3 regions of the Chryseobacterium sp. NFX27 genome follow, and region 3 is predicted to be linked to each of the others. Evidence: riboswitches for the same ligand, from Rfam matches in the RefSeq annotation. Region 3 holds a riboswitch; each other region holds the start of a gene.
What was found. A riboswitch is a leader RNA that binds a small molecule or an ion and turns the genes downstream of it on or off. The one in region 3 is predicted to bind S-adenosylmethionine.

Region 1 (5,535 bases), on a different contig from region 3:
GAAATTCCTGGGAGCTTCGTGGTTGGGGTCACCTTTCAGCCATTTTCCCACATTATAATGATAGAATTGTTTATTCCAGAGAAGTCCTGCAAAAGCCTGTCGCTGAACATTCCTTTCATCTTCGGTTGTTGTTTCACTCTGGATATCATTGTAGAACTCATCGGCTTCGGCTGTTCTTGTACTGAAAATTTCATCGAACTTATCGAAAGGTTCGTCTGTTTCATCGGGGCACAATCTGAAATCAAAAGTTTTGGATTGTCCCGCACCAATCATTTCATCAATAATAAAAGATGCTTTGGTCCCTCTCTTTTCAGGATTTACCGTATTGCTTCCATAAATAATATGATCATTGATCCCGTCTTTAAAATAGGTGTTTCCGGGATAAGGGGCTCCGTATAATTTGGGAGTATTTGTTTCATTTTCGCAGAAAGCACTTTTCGCAGCCAGATTCCTTGAATAGAACTTCTTGATCGAAATGCTGTCATGGTTAATATCAATGCAGCCGTCATATGAAGCATGCATCTGGGCTTTGTAGGTATTGTAGCCCCATTTCCAGTTATTCCGGAACCAGGCAGTCGGAGCTATCACAATGGGAGCATCCTGATTGCTTCGGTTATGGATGGTTACCCTAGCAAGAATATCATTATGGTCTGCTTTACAGTATTCAATGAAGATATCGAAATATTCATCATTATTAAAAATTCCGGTATCAAATATTTCGTATTCCGGTTCCTTTTTACTTCGTCTGCCGTTTTCATCAACAAGATCATCATAAGGAAAGGCATTGACAGGATATTTGTACACCATCTTCATGTAGCTGTGGGTAGGTGTATTATCTAAATAATAAAAAATTTCTTTGATATCCTCGCCGTGGTTACCCTGGGGGTTGCTTAATCCAAAAAAACGTTCTTTTACAATTTTATCTTTTTTATTCCAGAAGGAAAATGCAAAACAGAAAAGCTGTTTCACATCGGAGATTCCTGCGATACCCTCTTCGCCCCATCGGTAGGCGTAGCTTTCTGCATTATTATGGTTCGCGTAATGCCAGGCATTTCCGTTCGGGCTGTAGTCTTCACGTACATTTCCCCATTGTCGGTTGCTGACATAGGGACCCCAGTTTTTCCATTTAGCATCTTGTAATCTTTCTTTCTCAACAGTCATATTTCATCACTTTTTCAATACGAAGTTAGTTTTTTTGAAAAATAATTCCAATTCCTTTCACCTGAATAATTATTAACATACCCTTGAAACGCTTATTATTACAGACTTTTTTAATAATAAATATTTTTTCTTTTTAATTTTAAAAGAAAAGACTTATCTTTGCAGAGCGTTCATTCAAATATTGAAAATGTTATCAAGAAAGGTTGAGGGATTAGACCCTATGAAACCTTAGCAACCCTTTGTGCAAGCAGAGAAGGTGCTACGTTCTACCAATTTATTTTGGACAGATAACTTACTGAAGTTCTTTTCAGCCATTTCCTGTGGCATTTTCAATTGTATTAAAATAATAATAGAATTGAAAACAGAACTAAACTATATTAATCTTTCGTATCGTACCCATTCCCAAAAGGAATACCATATCCCGTTGACCTATCAGATCTTCGGGAAAGACCTGTATACAGCACCCGTTATATTAGTAAATCATGCCTTAACCGGAAATTCAAATGTTTCCGGAGGAAAAGGATGGTGGAAACAGCTGATTGGTGAAAATCAGGTTATTGATACGAATAAATACACAGTTCTGTGTTTCAATATTCCCGGAAACGGGTATGATCATTTTTTAATTGACGAATACGAAGACTTCACGCCATCAGATATTGCTGAAATATTTCTGAAAGGCCTGGAAGCTTTACATATCAAAAACCTTTATGCCATTATTGGAGGCTCTCTCGGAGGAGGAATTGCATGGGAAATGCTTACCAAACAACCACAGTTGGCAGAAATCCTTATTCCTATTGCCTGCGATTTTAAAACCCACGACTGGCTTCATGCCCAATGCCTGGTTCAGAAATTTCTGCTGAACGGAAATGACGAGCCCCTGCAGAAAGCAAGAATTCATGCGATGCTGTGTTACAGAACACCTCAGTCATTAAATGACAGATTTCAAAATAGATACGATCAGGAAAAACAGAGATTAGAGTCAGAAGATTGGCTCGTTTATCACGGGAATTCATTAAACGAAAGGTTTAGTTTAAGATCTTATAGATTGATGAACCATCTGCTGATGAATATCAATACTGAAGAAGAACAGTTAGATAAAATAGGTGCCCGAATACACCTTATCGCTGTAGATACAGATTTATTTTTTCCCGCTTCAGAAATCCGAATGTGCTTTGAACAGCTGAAAGAGAAAAAGAAAGAAGTTTTCTATCATGAAATACAGTCAATTCACGGGCATGATGCCTTCCTAATGGAATACGAACAATTAAATACTATCATAAAAAATATTTTGTAGAATGAGAAATGCTAACGAGATAAAGTTTTTAAAAAACAGATCAATCATCAAGTTTGAAGGAGAAGATTTCCTGGGTGAAATCGGGATCGACGGAAGAGTTTTTAAAGCGCTTACTTTGGCGCGTATCAGTGTTGGAGTGATCTCCCAACAGGCCATTGAAAACGGAATATCCATTCTGGTAAATGAAGCCGATGCAGAAAAAGCAGTGACCTGCCTGATCGATGAGTTTGAGCCGGAGAGAAAATCAGGAAAGGTTTCACAGATTTACAGCATCAATAATGTTTCCGTACTTGGATTTGTAGCGGAAGATTTCAATAAAGTTCTTGCAGAGCTGGCCAGAAACAATGTTTTTCCCCTTCTTCTCAACCAGATTGCAGGAGAAAACAGAGTCAATATTGTTGTTACCTCTTCCCAGGATGAAAAAACGAAGAACATCATTGAATCCGAAATATTCAAAAAACCTAAAACAGTTCATCTGGCAATCATTGGCCACGGAAATGTTGGAAAAACATTAATAGAGCAGGTTTTACAGTCGTCTGAAGAAATCAGAAGACGTAAAAAGATAGATCTTAAAGTAGTTGCAGTAGCCAATTCAAGAAAAATAGCTTTCAATAAAAAAGGCTTCAATGCAGACTGGAATGATGAGGTTTTAACAGCAGAACATCCGTCAAATGTAGAGGAGCTCATCAATTTTTCAAAAGAAAATCAGTTGGAAAATCTGATCGTCGTAGACAATACAGCAAGCAAAGATTTTGTGAAAAATTATCATGCACTGGCTGAAAACGGTTTTGACCTGGTTTCATCCAATAAGATTTTCAATACACTTCCCATAGAAGAATACCGTAAACTAAGATATACGTTGAGTAAAAATAACAGACGTTATCTGTATGAAACCAATGTAGGAGCCGGTCTCCCATTGATTGACACCATAAAACTGCTGCATCTTTCAGGAGAAAATATTACAAGAATAAAAGGAGTTTTCTCAGGATCACTAAGCTATATCTTTAATAATTTCTCGGTGAGAAATGATAAATTTTCAACCATTATCGGAGAAGCAATGGAAAAGGGATATACAGAACCTGATCCGCGTGAGGACCTTTCCGGAAATGACGTGGCAAGAAAACTTCTGATCCTGGCAAGAGAATTAGATCTTATCAATGAATTCCAGGATATCAACATCCAAAATCTAATTCCTGAAGATCTTCTGTCCGTAGATAAAAATGAATTTATCTCAAGGCTGGATGAACTGGATGAAGAGTACCGGAAAATTAAAGAAGGGCAGGAGCCCGGACATGTGCTTCGTTATGTGGGCGATCTTCACGGTGATCTTCAGAAAGACAAAGGACAACTTGATGTGAAATTGGTTTCTGTACCCGGCACTTCTGCATTAGGCCAGCTGAAAGGTTCAGACTCTATTTTTGAAATCTATACAGAAAGTTATGGTGAAAACCCAATCGTGATTATGGGTGCCGGAGCCGGAGCTCAGGTAACAGCAAGAGGCGTTTTCGGAGATATTTTAAGAGTAAGTGAAACCAAGTAAATCATTGTATCAATCTAACAGTATAACAATGTACCAATAATGCTGTCTCAGAATTGATGCAGATCTCATAAGTACAACGATGTACTGATATATTATTAAATTAAACTATATGGAGAATTTTGAAACATCAGCGATAAGAACCCAGACTGAAAGAACCCAGTTTGATGAACATACAACACCATTATATCTTACATCCAGTTTTATATTTCAGGATGCAGAAGATATGAGAGCAAGCTTCGCTGAAGAAAAGCCTAAAAACTTATACAGCCGTTTTTCAAACCCGAACGTGACAGAATTTACCGATAAGATTGCCATAATGGAAGGGGCAGAAGCCGGTTATGCATTTGCAACGGGAATGGCTGCCATTTATTCAACATTTGCGGCTCTATTGAATGCCGGCGATCATATCGTCAGCTGCCAGTCGGTGTTCGGGTCTACACATACCTTGTTTACAAAGTATTTCCCGAAATGGAATATCGAAACTACTTATTTTAAAGCTGGAGATGCTGAAAATGTAGAACAGTATATTAAGCCCAATACAAAAATCTTATACCTAGAAACCCCAACCAATCCGGCTATTGAAATTCTGGATCTTGAGTTTTTTGGTCAGATTGCAAAAAAACACAACCTTATTTTTATTGTAGACAACTGTTTTGCAACACCTTATCTGCAACAGCCAATTAAATATGGGGCAGATGTTGTTGTACATTCTGCAACAAAACTTATTGACGGTCAGGGAAGAGTATTAGGTGGAGTAGCTGTAGGAAAAGCCGACCTTATAAGAGAGATCTATCTTTTTGCAAGAAATACCGGACCGGCGATGTCTCCTTTTAATGCATGGGTATTATCAAAAAGTCTTGAAACACTGGCTATCCGTGTTGAAAAGCATTGTGAAAATGCTTTGAAAGTGGCTGAGTTTTTAGAAAGCCATCCCAATGTAGAATTAGTAAAATATCCTTTCCTAAAATCCCATCCAAGTTATGAAATTGCTAAAAAGCAGATGAAACTGGGCGGAAATATCGTAGCTTTTGAAATTAAAGGAGGAATAGAAGGCGGAAGAAACTTCCTGGATAAAATAAAATTATGCTCGCTTTCTGCCAATTTGGGAGATACGAGAACTATCGTAACTCATCCTGCATCAACCACACATTCGAAACTGACGGATGAGGAAAGAAACGAAGTAGGTATTACCGCAGGTTTGGTGCGCTGTTCCGTAGGCCTTGAACATGTAGATGACATCATAGCAGATTTAAAACAGGCTTTAGACTAACTGGACAATGGTTAGCTTAGTTACGGCAGAGCAAATTCTATTAATAATAATTAGCGATCAAATGATAATTTAAAATGAAAAATTCAGAACAACTATACCAGGCCATATCTGAGAGAATATTAATTCTTGACGGAGCCATGGGAACTATGCTTCAGCGTTACAAGTTTGAAGAAGAAGATTATCGAGGGGAGCGTTTCAAAGACTGGGAGCATCCGGTAAAAGGAAATAATGACCTGCTTTCCCTGACACAGCCTCAGGCGATTGAAGAGG
Region 2 (5,535 bases), on a different contig from region 3:
CTGCTTTTTACGGTAGAACAGGGATCGGAAGGTTCGGGTTTCTATTAAAAGATAAAACGGGAGCTCACCAGACTTCACCCGATATATTTGTTAATGTCGGGATTTTAAATTTAAACTTAACCAATCCGGCGGCAAATAGCCTGACTACGGTTCCGGTTGGAAACTCAGTCAATATTACTGCGACAACCAATGTTGCCACAACCTTTCAGTTAAAAGCAAACGGAACAGTTGTCAATTCTACGTCTACTCCTTCACAATCATACAGTTATAGCTATACAGTAACTCAGGATGCTAATATGGAACTGACTGCAACAGATGTCAACTCAAACTCAAAGAATGCCACATTCATGCTGCAAGTCCCAAGAAATGTGGTTTCAGAAGCAATTCCAGGCTGGATGAGACAGGGAATTAATTATAACCCTACAGATAATACAAAAGTAGGTCTTGCGCTTTATGCCCCTCATAAAAGCTTTGTACATGTCATTGGAAGCTTTAATAACTGGACGGTGAATGACTCTTATTTAATGAAAAGAGATACTACCAATCCTGATCTTTACTGGATTGAACTGAACGGACTGACTCCGCAGCAGTTATATACTTTTCAGTACAGAACAAATGATTTGAAGAAAGTGGCAGATCCTTTCTCTCCACAGATTCTTTCCTCTTATGATGATCAGTGGATTTCGGCAACTACTTATCCAAATCTACCTGCATTTCCAGCAGGCCAGGATTTTGAAGTTTCGATGTTTAAAACAGGTCAGGCGCCTTACAACTGGCAGGTGACCAATTTTCAGAGACCTGCCAAGGAAAATCTTGTGGTGTATGAATTATTGCTGAGAGATTTCACGCAGGAAAAAAACTGGCAGTCATTAATCAATAAGATAACGTATTTAAAGAACTTAAATATTAATGCGATTGAGCTTCTTCCTATTATGGAATTTGAAGGGAACCTTTCGTGGGGTTACAACACATCTTTCCATTATGCACTGGACAAGGCTTACGGAACTCCTGAAAAATTCAAGGAATTTGTTGATCTGTGTCACCAGAATGGAATTGCAGTAATTCTGGATGTTGCTTTTAACCATGCAACAGGGCGTTCGCCATTAGTAAGACTCTGGAATATTGATCCGGATGGAGATGGTTTTGGAGATATTGCTGCCAATAATCCTTACTTCAATCAGGTACCCAAACATTCTTATAATGTGTTTAATGATTTCAATCATTCAAGTGCAGCAACTAAATATTATGTTGAAAGGACTTTACAGCAATGGCTGACTGAATATAAAATTGATGGATTCCGTTGGGACCTTACAAAAGGATTTACCCAAAACTGCTCTGCCAATGATGAAGCCTGTACCAATGCATATCAGCAGGACAGGGTAGATGTTCTTAAATATTATGCTGACAAACAGTGGGGAATCGATCCGAATTCCTATATGATTTTTGAACATTTGGGAACCGATGCGGAAGAACAGCAGTGGGCTAATTATAGAATTGCAGAAGGAAAAGGAGTGATGCTTTGGAATAAACAGACTGAACCCTATAACCAAAACACAATGGGTTACAAGGAAAACAGCAGCTATGACAGAATGAATCACAGCCTTCACGGCTTTACCAATATGCATGCTGTAGGTTATGGGGAAAGTCATGATGAAGAAAGATTAATGTTTAAAAATCTTGCTTATGGAGCAGTAAATGGAAGTTACAATGTTACCAATCTGAACACTGCTTTGGAAAGAATGAAAACTTTCGGAGCAACATTCTTTACCATTCCGGGGCCGAAAATGATCTGGCAGTTTGGAGAGCTGGGATATGAATTCAGTATCAACAGATGTGCAGACGGTACGATCAGTAACGGATGCAGAACAGATGAAAAGCCTGTTGCTTTTACTTTAGGATATGATACCAACGCCAACAGAAAAGCAGTGTATGATACCTGGGCCAAAATTATCAATATCAGAAATACCTATCCGGTTTTCAAATCAAAAACATATACTGTAGAATCCAATAACCTTACCAACGATCCTGAAGGATTGATTACCAGGATTTATGTGTATGACAATACAATAACGGGAGTGAAAAATGTGGTAGTTTTGGCGAACTATACCACGGCATCTCAGAATGTCGTTCCTTACTTTCCTTACACAGGACAGTGGCAGAACCTGATGGATAATTCTGTTTCTAACATCGCTTCTACAACAGCTCCTATTACCTTGCAGCCAGGAGAGTTCAGGATTTTTGGAAATTATGCCGGTGCACTGTCAGCATCTGATGTGAATGCAGCCAATAAACTCTCACTTCAGATTGCAGATAATCCCGTGAAAAACGGTGTGGCAAAATTAATATATCACAAAGCTAAAAACGGAGAGATTGTTATTTTTGACATGAGCGGTAAAAAAATGGATTCCATTCAATTAAATACCGAAAGCGGAACTTATGAATTGAAAACGAATTATCCGCCGGGAACCTATTTGGTTCACCTGCGGTCTGAAACCGGTACTGCCATTCAGAAGATGATTATTAAATAAAAAAAAGAGGGACAATAAAACATTGTCCCTCTTTTTTATTGACAGCACAGAATATATAAATCTACTTTTGTCAATTAAAAATATTAGTCTACTTTTGCAGTAGATTTATCAAGAAAGGTGGAGGGATTTGGCCCTATGAAACCTTAGCAACCTGCACGGCTCTAAAAAGTGTAAAGGTGCTAATTCCAACCCGGTATGGGGAAGATGAGAAAAGTCAATATTCTGACAGCAATTCCATTTCTTGAAATCTTTTATGTCTGCGGATGAGGTCCGTAGAACTATTGTATCATTAATTTACGAGGACAAAGATGAAAAAATTAAGCCTGTCTGTTATACTCCTGGGAGCTGTTTTGGTGAACGCACAGGAGCAGGAAAAAGGAAATCAGATCGAAGATGTAATTATCGTAGGAAACAGGAATGCTAAAAGAACAAAACTGGAAACACCGGTTCCTGTAGATGTTATCAATATAGAAAAGCTGCAGAAATCTGCTCCGCAGACGACGGTTCAGGATCTGCTGAATTATGTGATCCCGTCATTTAATTCTGTAAGACAGTCGGCATCCGACGGGACAGAACATATTGATCCTGTTACCCTAAGAGGAATGGGGCCGGATCAGGTTTTGGTACTCATCAATGGAAAAAGAAGGCATACGACTTCATTGGTCAATTATCAGAATACCGTTGGAAATGGATCTGTAGGAACAGATCTCAGTACGATTCCGGTGATTGCTATAGACAGAATAGAAGTTCTGAGAGACGGAGCCGCCGCACAGTATGGTTCTGATGCCATTGCAGGAGTTGTCAATATTATTCTTAAAAAAGATATCGGAGCATCAGCATCGGCATCCTATGGAATTACAGGAAGAAATGATGGTGAAACCTATCAGGCCGGAATCAATTACGGATCTTCTCTTGGGAAAAAAGACAGCTATGTGAATCTTTCTCTGCAATTGAGCCACAGGGGAAAGACCACAAGAACCCAAAATCATGATCTGGATATTTTCGGAGACAATTTTGCCTATGAATTTGCCAATGATCCTATCGCAGCCAGAGCTGCGGATGACCAGATTATTAGAGAAAGAGGTCTCACCCGGAATGACTTTAATTTTCAGATCGGAGATGCCCAGATCAGACAGGCCCAATTGTTTTTTAATTCCGAATATCCTTTAAGTGAAAGCTTTAAGCTGTATTCTTTCGGAGGTTTCAGCATTAAAGAAGGAAAGGGCTTTGGATTCAGAAGGCTGCCCGGAGAAAAAGATAATGTGGTTTCCTCTATCTATCCAAACGGGTTTCAGGCCTCTTTAAACTCACAGGTTTACGACTTTTCTTATGCTGTTGGAGCAAAATATAATGTCAATAACTGGTTGCTTGACATTAGCAATACATTTGGAAGCAATACCTTCAATTATAATGTAGACCATACGAATAACGCATCTCTAGGAGCAAAATCTCCAACGGGCTTTTATGCAGGAGCACACAGCTTTCTTCAGAATACGGTGAATCTTGATGTTTCTAAAAATCTGAATCAGTTTAATATAGCATTTGGAGGAGAATTCCGTTTTGAGCAGTACGAGATCAAACCGGGAGATGAAGCTTCTTACACCCGGTATGATATCAATGGAAATCCTGCAGTTCCGGGTTCCACAGTGCAAGGAAATGGCGGGTCACAATCATTTATTGGCTTTTCGCCGGACAATGCGCTAAAGAAATCCAGGCACTCAACAGCGGTATATGCTGATGTTTCTTATGATATCGCTAAAAAACTGAATATAGATCTGGCAGGAAGATTTGAAAATTATTCAGATTTTGGAAATACACTGAATGGAAAACTAGCTATGAGGTATGAATTTGTAAAAGATTATGCAGTACGGGCATCTGTGGGAAGCGGTTTCAGGGCTCCATCACTTCAGCAGCAGTATTTTAATAATTCCTATGCCGATATCTCCACTTCAGGATCCGGAATTGTCACCAAAGGGATTTTCAGGAACGACAGTGACGCAGCCGGAGTGCTCGGATTTGATCAGTTAAAGCAGGAAACATCGGTCAATGCCAGTGCTGGATTTACTCTGAAGCCTGCCAGCAGACTTTTTATAACCGTTGACGGATATTGGATCAGGGTAAAAGACAGAATTGTGATCACCAGCAATATCGAAGATCCAAGACTGGCTCAGTACAATGTAGAAAGCGGAAGATTTTTTGCCAATGCCATAGATACAGAGACAAAAGGAGTGGATGTAGTCATTACCTACGATTGGAAACTGGGTGGAGGAAATTTAAATATCAATCTGGCGGGAAATTATACGGAAACTAAGATCACAGATTTCCATTTTCCCGAAAACTTAGTGCCTTCCCAGGATGAATTCTTCGGGCCGGACCAGATTAATATCATTGAAACCCTTTCTCCTAAGACAAAAGCTTCATTAGGGTTGAATTATGCGATTGGAAATTTCAATTTCATGGTGAGAAATACGTATTTTGGTCAGGTCATAAGAGATGGGCATCCGTTTGGAAAGGTTCAGAAGTTCTCTCCTAAAGTGGTTACCGATGTGAGTGTAGGCTATGATATAACAAAAAATATAAATCTCACCATAGGAGCCAATAATGCTTTTGATGTGTTTCCGGACCTTCAGATCTATGAAAATTCCTATTATGGAGTATTTAAATATGCGCCGGTTCAGATGGGAACGCTGGGGAATTATTTCTTCGGAAGACTTAATTTTAATTTTTAACTGCTAAATGAGTACTGCTACACACCAGATCGGCTGGAAAACGGCTGCCGCCATCGTTGTCTCCAATATGATTGGGACAGGAATATTCACCACATTAGGCTTTCAGCTGTCTGATATTACCAATACCTACAGCATTTTCCTGTTGTGGATCATCGGCGGAATTCTCGCCCTGTTCGGAGCATTTTGCTATGCCGAGCTGGGATCCCATTTTAAAGGCAACGGGGGAGATTATATTTACCTTAAAGAAACCTATCATCCGATATTTGGTTATCTGGTAA
Region 3 (5,535 bases):
AGGTCCTGGCTTTTTCGTTTAAAATATTCTACATTACCTTTCACCCTGTTATTAAGAATGGCAAACTCAAGGCCTACATTTAAATTAAGATTGGTTTCCCATTTCACATCATTGGTCTGTACTTTTTCAAGAACAGTTCCCGGTTCACCAAGATTATTATAGAATTTATACAATTCCTGATAAGCATAATAAAGTGAAGATCCGTTGGGCCTTCTTAATTTATCATTCCCCTGGCCGCCATAACTCGCCCTTAATGTAAGCTGATTAAAGACATTTAAATCTTTAATGAAATTTTCATTTGAAACCTTCCATGAACCTCCTACTGACCAGAATTTCCCCCATCGGTTATCGGCAAAGAATCTTGAAGATCCGTCCGCCCTTCCAGATACTGACAGAAAGTACGTATTTTTAAAATCATATTCCGCTCTACCCAGGAAACTCAACAAAGAAAATTTGTCGCTGTTTCCACTGAAGCTTCCTAACAATGCAGCTGCATCAGGCTCGTAATAGTAAGGAAGAGAAAACTGGCTTCTGGAACCGGATATCGTCTGGTAATCATATTTATAAAATTCCTGCCCTGCTAAAACATTCAGATGATGTTTTCCGAATTTCTTGTCAAAAGTCAGAATATTACTGGTTGTATAGGAAAGCGTCCTGCTGTTTGATCTCGTTACAGAACCGCCAATCTCACTTCCTTCTCCAACAAGCGGATTGGAATAGTAATGACCGTTATAATTCAAAAGATCAACTGAAAAGCTGGTTTTAAATTTTAATTCCGGTAGGAAAGTAAAATCTAAAAATCCTTTTCCCGAGAAGTTGTCTTCTTTATTTTCATTCTTGTCTAAAGGAAGCGTTGCCGCAGCATTTTGATTCTGCAATGCACTTGTAGGCCTGTATTTTCCAAAATCATAAACTCTATTTCCCTCTGCATTCAGAACATAACTTCCGTCCGCATTTCTTTCATAATATGGATAAAATGACGGAATTACCCTGGCTGCATTAATGATATTATCGGCTCTTGAATCTGAAGATGGCGGTGCATTCTGGATACTGTTGGTATAACTTAAATTCACACCTGCATTCAGCCATTTCTTAACCTCGGAGTTGATCTTCAACCTGGTCGCAAATTTTTGAAAACCAGACTCTATGGCAATTCCCTTATCATCAAGATACCCTAATGAAAAGAAATAATTGCTTTTTTCGCTGCCTCCGCTGATATCAAAATCAACCTGACTTCTGGAGGCTGTCCTTTGAAGAATATCCCGCCAGTCATCATTCCATAAAGCTTTTGCTCCCGGCAGAAGCTTTCCGTCTGTTCCTACAGGATTTGGGAATCCGGTTCCATAAGGATTTATTCCCAGAGCATTCACCAGATTATTGCTTGCCATTTGTCCGGCCTGTTCAGAAGATATCTGTCCGGATTTGTATCCGTTTCTCAACGCTTCCCAATACAGCTGGAAATATTCATCGGTACTTACCTGTTTATAATCTTTTACGGCTCTGCTGGAAAATCCCTGACTGATGTTAAAATTTACTCTCGATTCTCCTTTTTTACCGGATTTCGTTGTAATGATAATAATCCCGTTAGCTCCTCTTGAACCGTATAATGAGCTGGCTGTAGCATCTTTCAGAACACTGATGGATTCTATATCATTCGGACTGATGGAGTTGATATTCCCGTCAAACGGAATCCCGTCTACCACATAAAGAGGATCACTGGAAGCACTGATAGACCCCACTCCCCTTATTCTTACGGAAGCCGTTGAACCAGGCTGTCCGGAAGCGCTTACCGCCTGAACTCCAGGAACCTGCCCTTCCAGAGCTTTTGTAATATTGGTAACGGGCCTGTTATTGATTTTATCACTGGAAATGGTGGCTACTGAACCGGTATAACTTGTCCTTTTTGCCTTACCATAAGCAATTACAACCACTTCATCGATTTCCTTTTCGTTGATCGTATCTTTTTTCGGTTTTACTTCCTGTGCATTTGTACTGATAATTCCTAAGAAAAATACAGCAACCGGGGGAATCCAAATTTTAGAGTTAATTAAATTTCTACTAATCATAATCAATTTTATTTATCATATATTAAAAATTAACCCTTTGCAGAAAAGTCAGCAAAGGGCATCGATAAATACGATTAACCAAATGCTTATTTTTCCTTTAAAGGCTGAATGTAACACCTTGCACAGAGGCAGGTTGTTAAGATTTCACAGGGTCAGTTCCCTCCATCTTTCTTTATAAGCCGATCGAAATATGAGTGCAAATCTAAAAACAATTAGTCTACAAAACAAGTAGACTTTAAAATTTATTATGAAATATTTTCAAAAATTAACTTAAAAATTAATTAAAACCCCATGCATCAAACAATTACACAATTACGAAATAACCAAACATGATAAATATCATTACATATAATGTAATTAGCCAAAACTGAAAAAAAAAGTTCGAAAATAGAACTAAACTATTTAAATTTATAGAATGAAAGTTTTAATTATTAACGGTCCCAACCTGAATCTTTTAGGCACAAGAGAACCTGAGATCTACGGAAGTATATCTATGGAAACCTGTCTGGAAAAACTAAAATCTGAATTTATTACTCATGAACTGGTTTATTACCAGTCCAATATTGAAGGGGAGATTATAAACCGTCTTCAGGAAGATGATTTTGATGCTTTGGTAATCAATCCTGGAGCATATACCCACTATTCATATGCTATTGCAGACTGTTTAAAGAATATACGTAAGCCGAAAATCGAAGTTCATATCAGTAACATTTATAAAAGAGAAGAATTCCGTCAGAAATCTGTAACGGCCGCCAATACAGATGCGGTATTATCAGGCTTTGGAATGGATGGGTACAGATTGGCGATTATAAGTTTGAAATGATAACTAATCCATATTATAATGTTCTAAAATGCTTCGACTCCGCTCAGCATGACATACCAATACTAAATGTTTCGTTTTAAAACATATTGGCAATGATTATCATTCTGAGAAGTTGCGACATTTAAAATATAAAAAAAGCCTCATCAATGATGAGGCTTTTTGTTGTATTAGGTAGTCTGCTGCTGAAGCTGAGGTCCTGAAGAAACTAATTTCTTCCCTTCTTCAGTACCGCAGTACTGCTCAAAGTTTTTAATATATCTTGCAGCAAGATCTCTTGCTTTTTCTTCCCATTCTGAAGCACTGCTGTAGGTTTCTCTCGGATCTAAGATTCCTTCGGAAACATTCGGAAGCTGTGTAGGAATTTCAAGGTTCATGATTGGAATGTGAGTTTTAGGAGCGTTTTCAATAGAACCGTCAATGATTGCATCAATAATTGCTCTCGTATCTTTCAGAGAAATTCTTTTTCCCGTTCCGTTCCATCCGGTATTTACTAAATAAGCTTTCGCCCCATGCTCTTTCATTTTACCGATCAGTGTTTTAGAATACATTGTCGGGTGAAGGGTAAGAAATGCCTCTCCGAATGCAGGAGAGAAAGATGGTTCCGGTTCAGTGATTCCTCTTTCTGTACCGGCTAATTTGGAAGTATATCCACAAAGGAAGTGGTATTGTGCCTGGTTTTCATCTAAAATAGAAACCGGAGGCAATACCCCGAATGCATCAGCAGAAAGATAAACAATCTTCTTAGCATGTCCTGCTTTAGAAGGAAGAACAATCTTATTGATATGGTAAATTGGGTAAGATACTCTTGTATTTTCAGTGATAGAACCGTCAGTATAATCAGCAATTCCATTATTTACCACTACATTTTCAAGAAGCGCATCTCTTTTGATCGCTCTGAAGATATCCGGCTCTTTTTCTGCCGAAAGGTCAATCACTTTAGCATAACATCCTCCTTCATAGTTGAATACACCATTATTATCCCAACCGTGCTCATCGTCACCGATCAGGAATCTCTTAGGATCTGCAGATAAAGTTGTTTTTCCAGTTCCGGAAAGACCGAAGAAAAGAGCTACATCGCCCTCTTCACCTACGTTGGCTGAACAGTGCATAGAAGCCATTCCTTTCAATGGAAGGTAATAGTTCATCATGGCAAACATACCTTTCTTCATTTCACCTCCGTACCATGTACCTCCGATGATCTGTAGTTTTTCAGTAAGATTAAACATAATGAAGTTTTCAGAATTCAGTCCCTGAGCTTCCCAGTTTGGATTGGTTGTTTTAGAACCATTGATCACAGTGAAATCAGGCTCTCCGAAGTTTTCAAGCTCATAGTGAGACGGACGGATAAACATATTAGTAACGAAATGCGCCTGCCACGCTACTTCTACAATAAACCTTACTTTTAATCTGGTATCTGTATTGGTACCACAAAAAGCATCAACAACATAGATTTTTTTAGCTTCAGAAAGCTGGTTCAGCACTAATCCTTTACAAGAATCAAAATTTTCTGCTGTAGTAGGAAGGTTTACTTTCCCATCCCAGAAAATTGTGTCTCTCGTAACATCATCCTGAACTATATATCTGTCTTTAGGTGAACGACCCGTGAAAATTCCGGTTTTTACTGATACTGCACCAGATTCCGTAAGCTCAGCTTTCTCAAAGCCTTGATTTTCAGGAGCTATCTCCGCCTGATATAACTCTTCGTAAGATGGGTTATAGACGACTTCATAATTTCCTTTAATCCCTAATTTTTCTAAATCCTGGATGATTTTAGCGTGTTTCATTTTACTTATATTTTCTATTTCTTTATTGGGCTCAACAAAATTAATATTAATTATTTGTTAAAGGTGGTTTAAATATAATGATATAAGTCAGAATGACAAATAAAAAAACGGGATTGTAAATTACTGATTATAAATTAATTATATCAGACCATTCAAAAACAGTCTTGAAACCTTTTCCCCAAAAATAGTCCTTATAGCCGTGAAATTTGGCACTCATCACAAAATCTCCACCCCAGGCTCCCAAACTTTTGACAAAAACGGGACAGTCTGAGAAAAACCTGTCTTTAACTGTGGGTATTTCAAGGAATTTTGATATTTTCTGCTCATGAATCATCATCAGTTGAGAAAAATTTTCCAATTCCCTGCATAACAAAACTTTCTTTGTGATATCCGAAAATTCATCAATAAGGATTTGAGACTTTGGTTTCGACTTGTAAAAACTGATTCCTTCCCGGCTGTCCTGCTTCTGATTTAAATGAATAAAAATCAGCTCATTTTTGAACGGTGGGTTAAAGTCTGCTTTCTCATAACTGATTTGGGGTTTACTTCTGAAAAGAACGGCAGATTTCTCCTTGGCAACCGCAATATCATAACCGCTTCCGCCCAGACTTATGCTGTTGAGATGGAAAGGATCAATATCCGCCCATTCTGCAAGATTTGTCATTAAAGTAGAACTGCTCCCAAGTCCGTAATCAGCAGGAAACTGAAGATTGGTCTTCAGATGGTAAGTATAATTATTCTTGAATTTGAATTTAGAAAGCTGCTGAACATTTTTTAAAGTATTTAGAATAAATGCAGCGCTTGAGGGAATATTGGTTTCGAGGATCTGCCAGCTTTTATAATCAATGACAGCCTTTAGCCA

Region 1: linked by a shared signal. The riboswitch ahead of J4Q03_RS12845 (alpha/beta fold hydrolase) and the one ahead of J4Q03_RS08355 (SusC/RagA family TonB-linked outer membrane protein) in region 3 are both predicted to bind S-adenosylmethionine.
Region 2: linked by a shared signal. The riboswitch ahead of J4Q03_RS10070 (TonB-dependent receptor plug domain-containing protein) and the one ahead of J4Q03_RS08355 (SusC/RagA family TonB-linked outer membrane protein) in region 3 are both predicted to bind S-adenosylmethionine.

What each region holds. Positions count from the first base shown of each region.
Region 1 is NZ_JAGEKK010000010.1:50,699-56,233, reverse strand. It holds gene J4Q03_RS12850 (MGH1-like glycoside hydrolase domain-containing protein) at 1-1,161, opposite strand, end outside; SAM riboswitch class I at 1,349-1,455, shown strand; gene J4Q03_RS12845 (alpha/beta fold hydrolase) at 1,517-2,455, shown strand; gene J4Q03_RS12840 (ACT domain-containing protein) at 2,457-3,995, shown strand; gene J4Q03_RS12835 (O-succinylhomoserine sulfhydrylase) at 4,105-5,265, shown strand; gene J4Q03_RS12830 (homocysteine S-methyltransferase family protein) at 5,340-5,535, shown strand, end outside.
Region 2 is NZ_JAGEKK010000007.1:176,266-181,800, reverse strand. It holds gene J4Q03_RS10075 (alpha-amylase family glycosyl hydrolase) at 1-2,528, shown strand, start outside; SAM riboswitch class I at 2,631-2,739, shown strand; gene J4Q03_RS10070 (TonB-dependent receptor plug domain-containing protein) at 2,837-5,257, shown strand; gene J4Q03_RS10065 (APC family permease) at 5,265-5,535, shown strand, end outside.
Region 3 is NZ_JAGEKK010000006.1:39,416-44,950, forward strand. It holds gene J4Q03_RS08355 (SusC/RagA family TonB-linked outer membrane protein) at 1-2,066, opposite strand, end outside; SAM riboswitch class I at 2,150-2,247, opposite strand; gene J4Q03_RS08360 (type II 3-dehydroquinate dehydratase) at 2,482-2,889, shown strand; gene pckA (phosphoenolpyruvate carboxykinase (ATP)) at 3,057-4,673, opposite strand; gene J4Q03_RS08370 (GYDIA family GHMP kinase) at 4,801-5,535, opposite strand, start outside.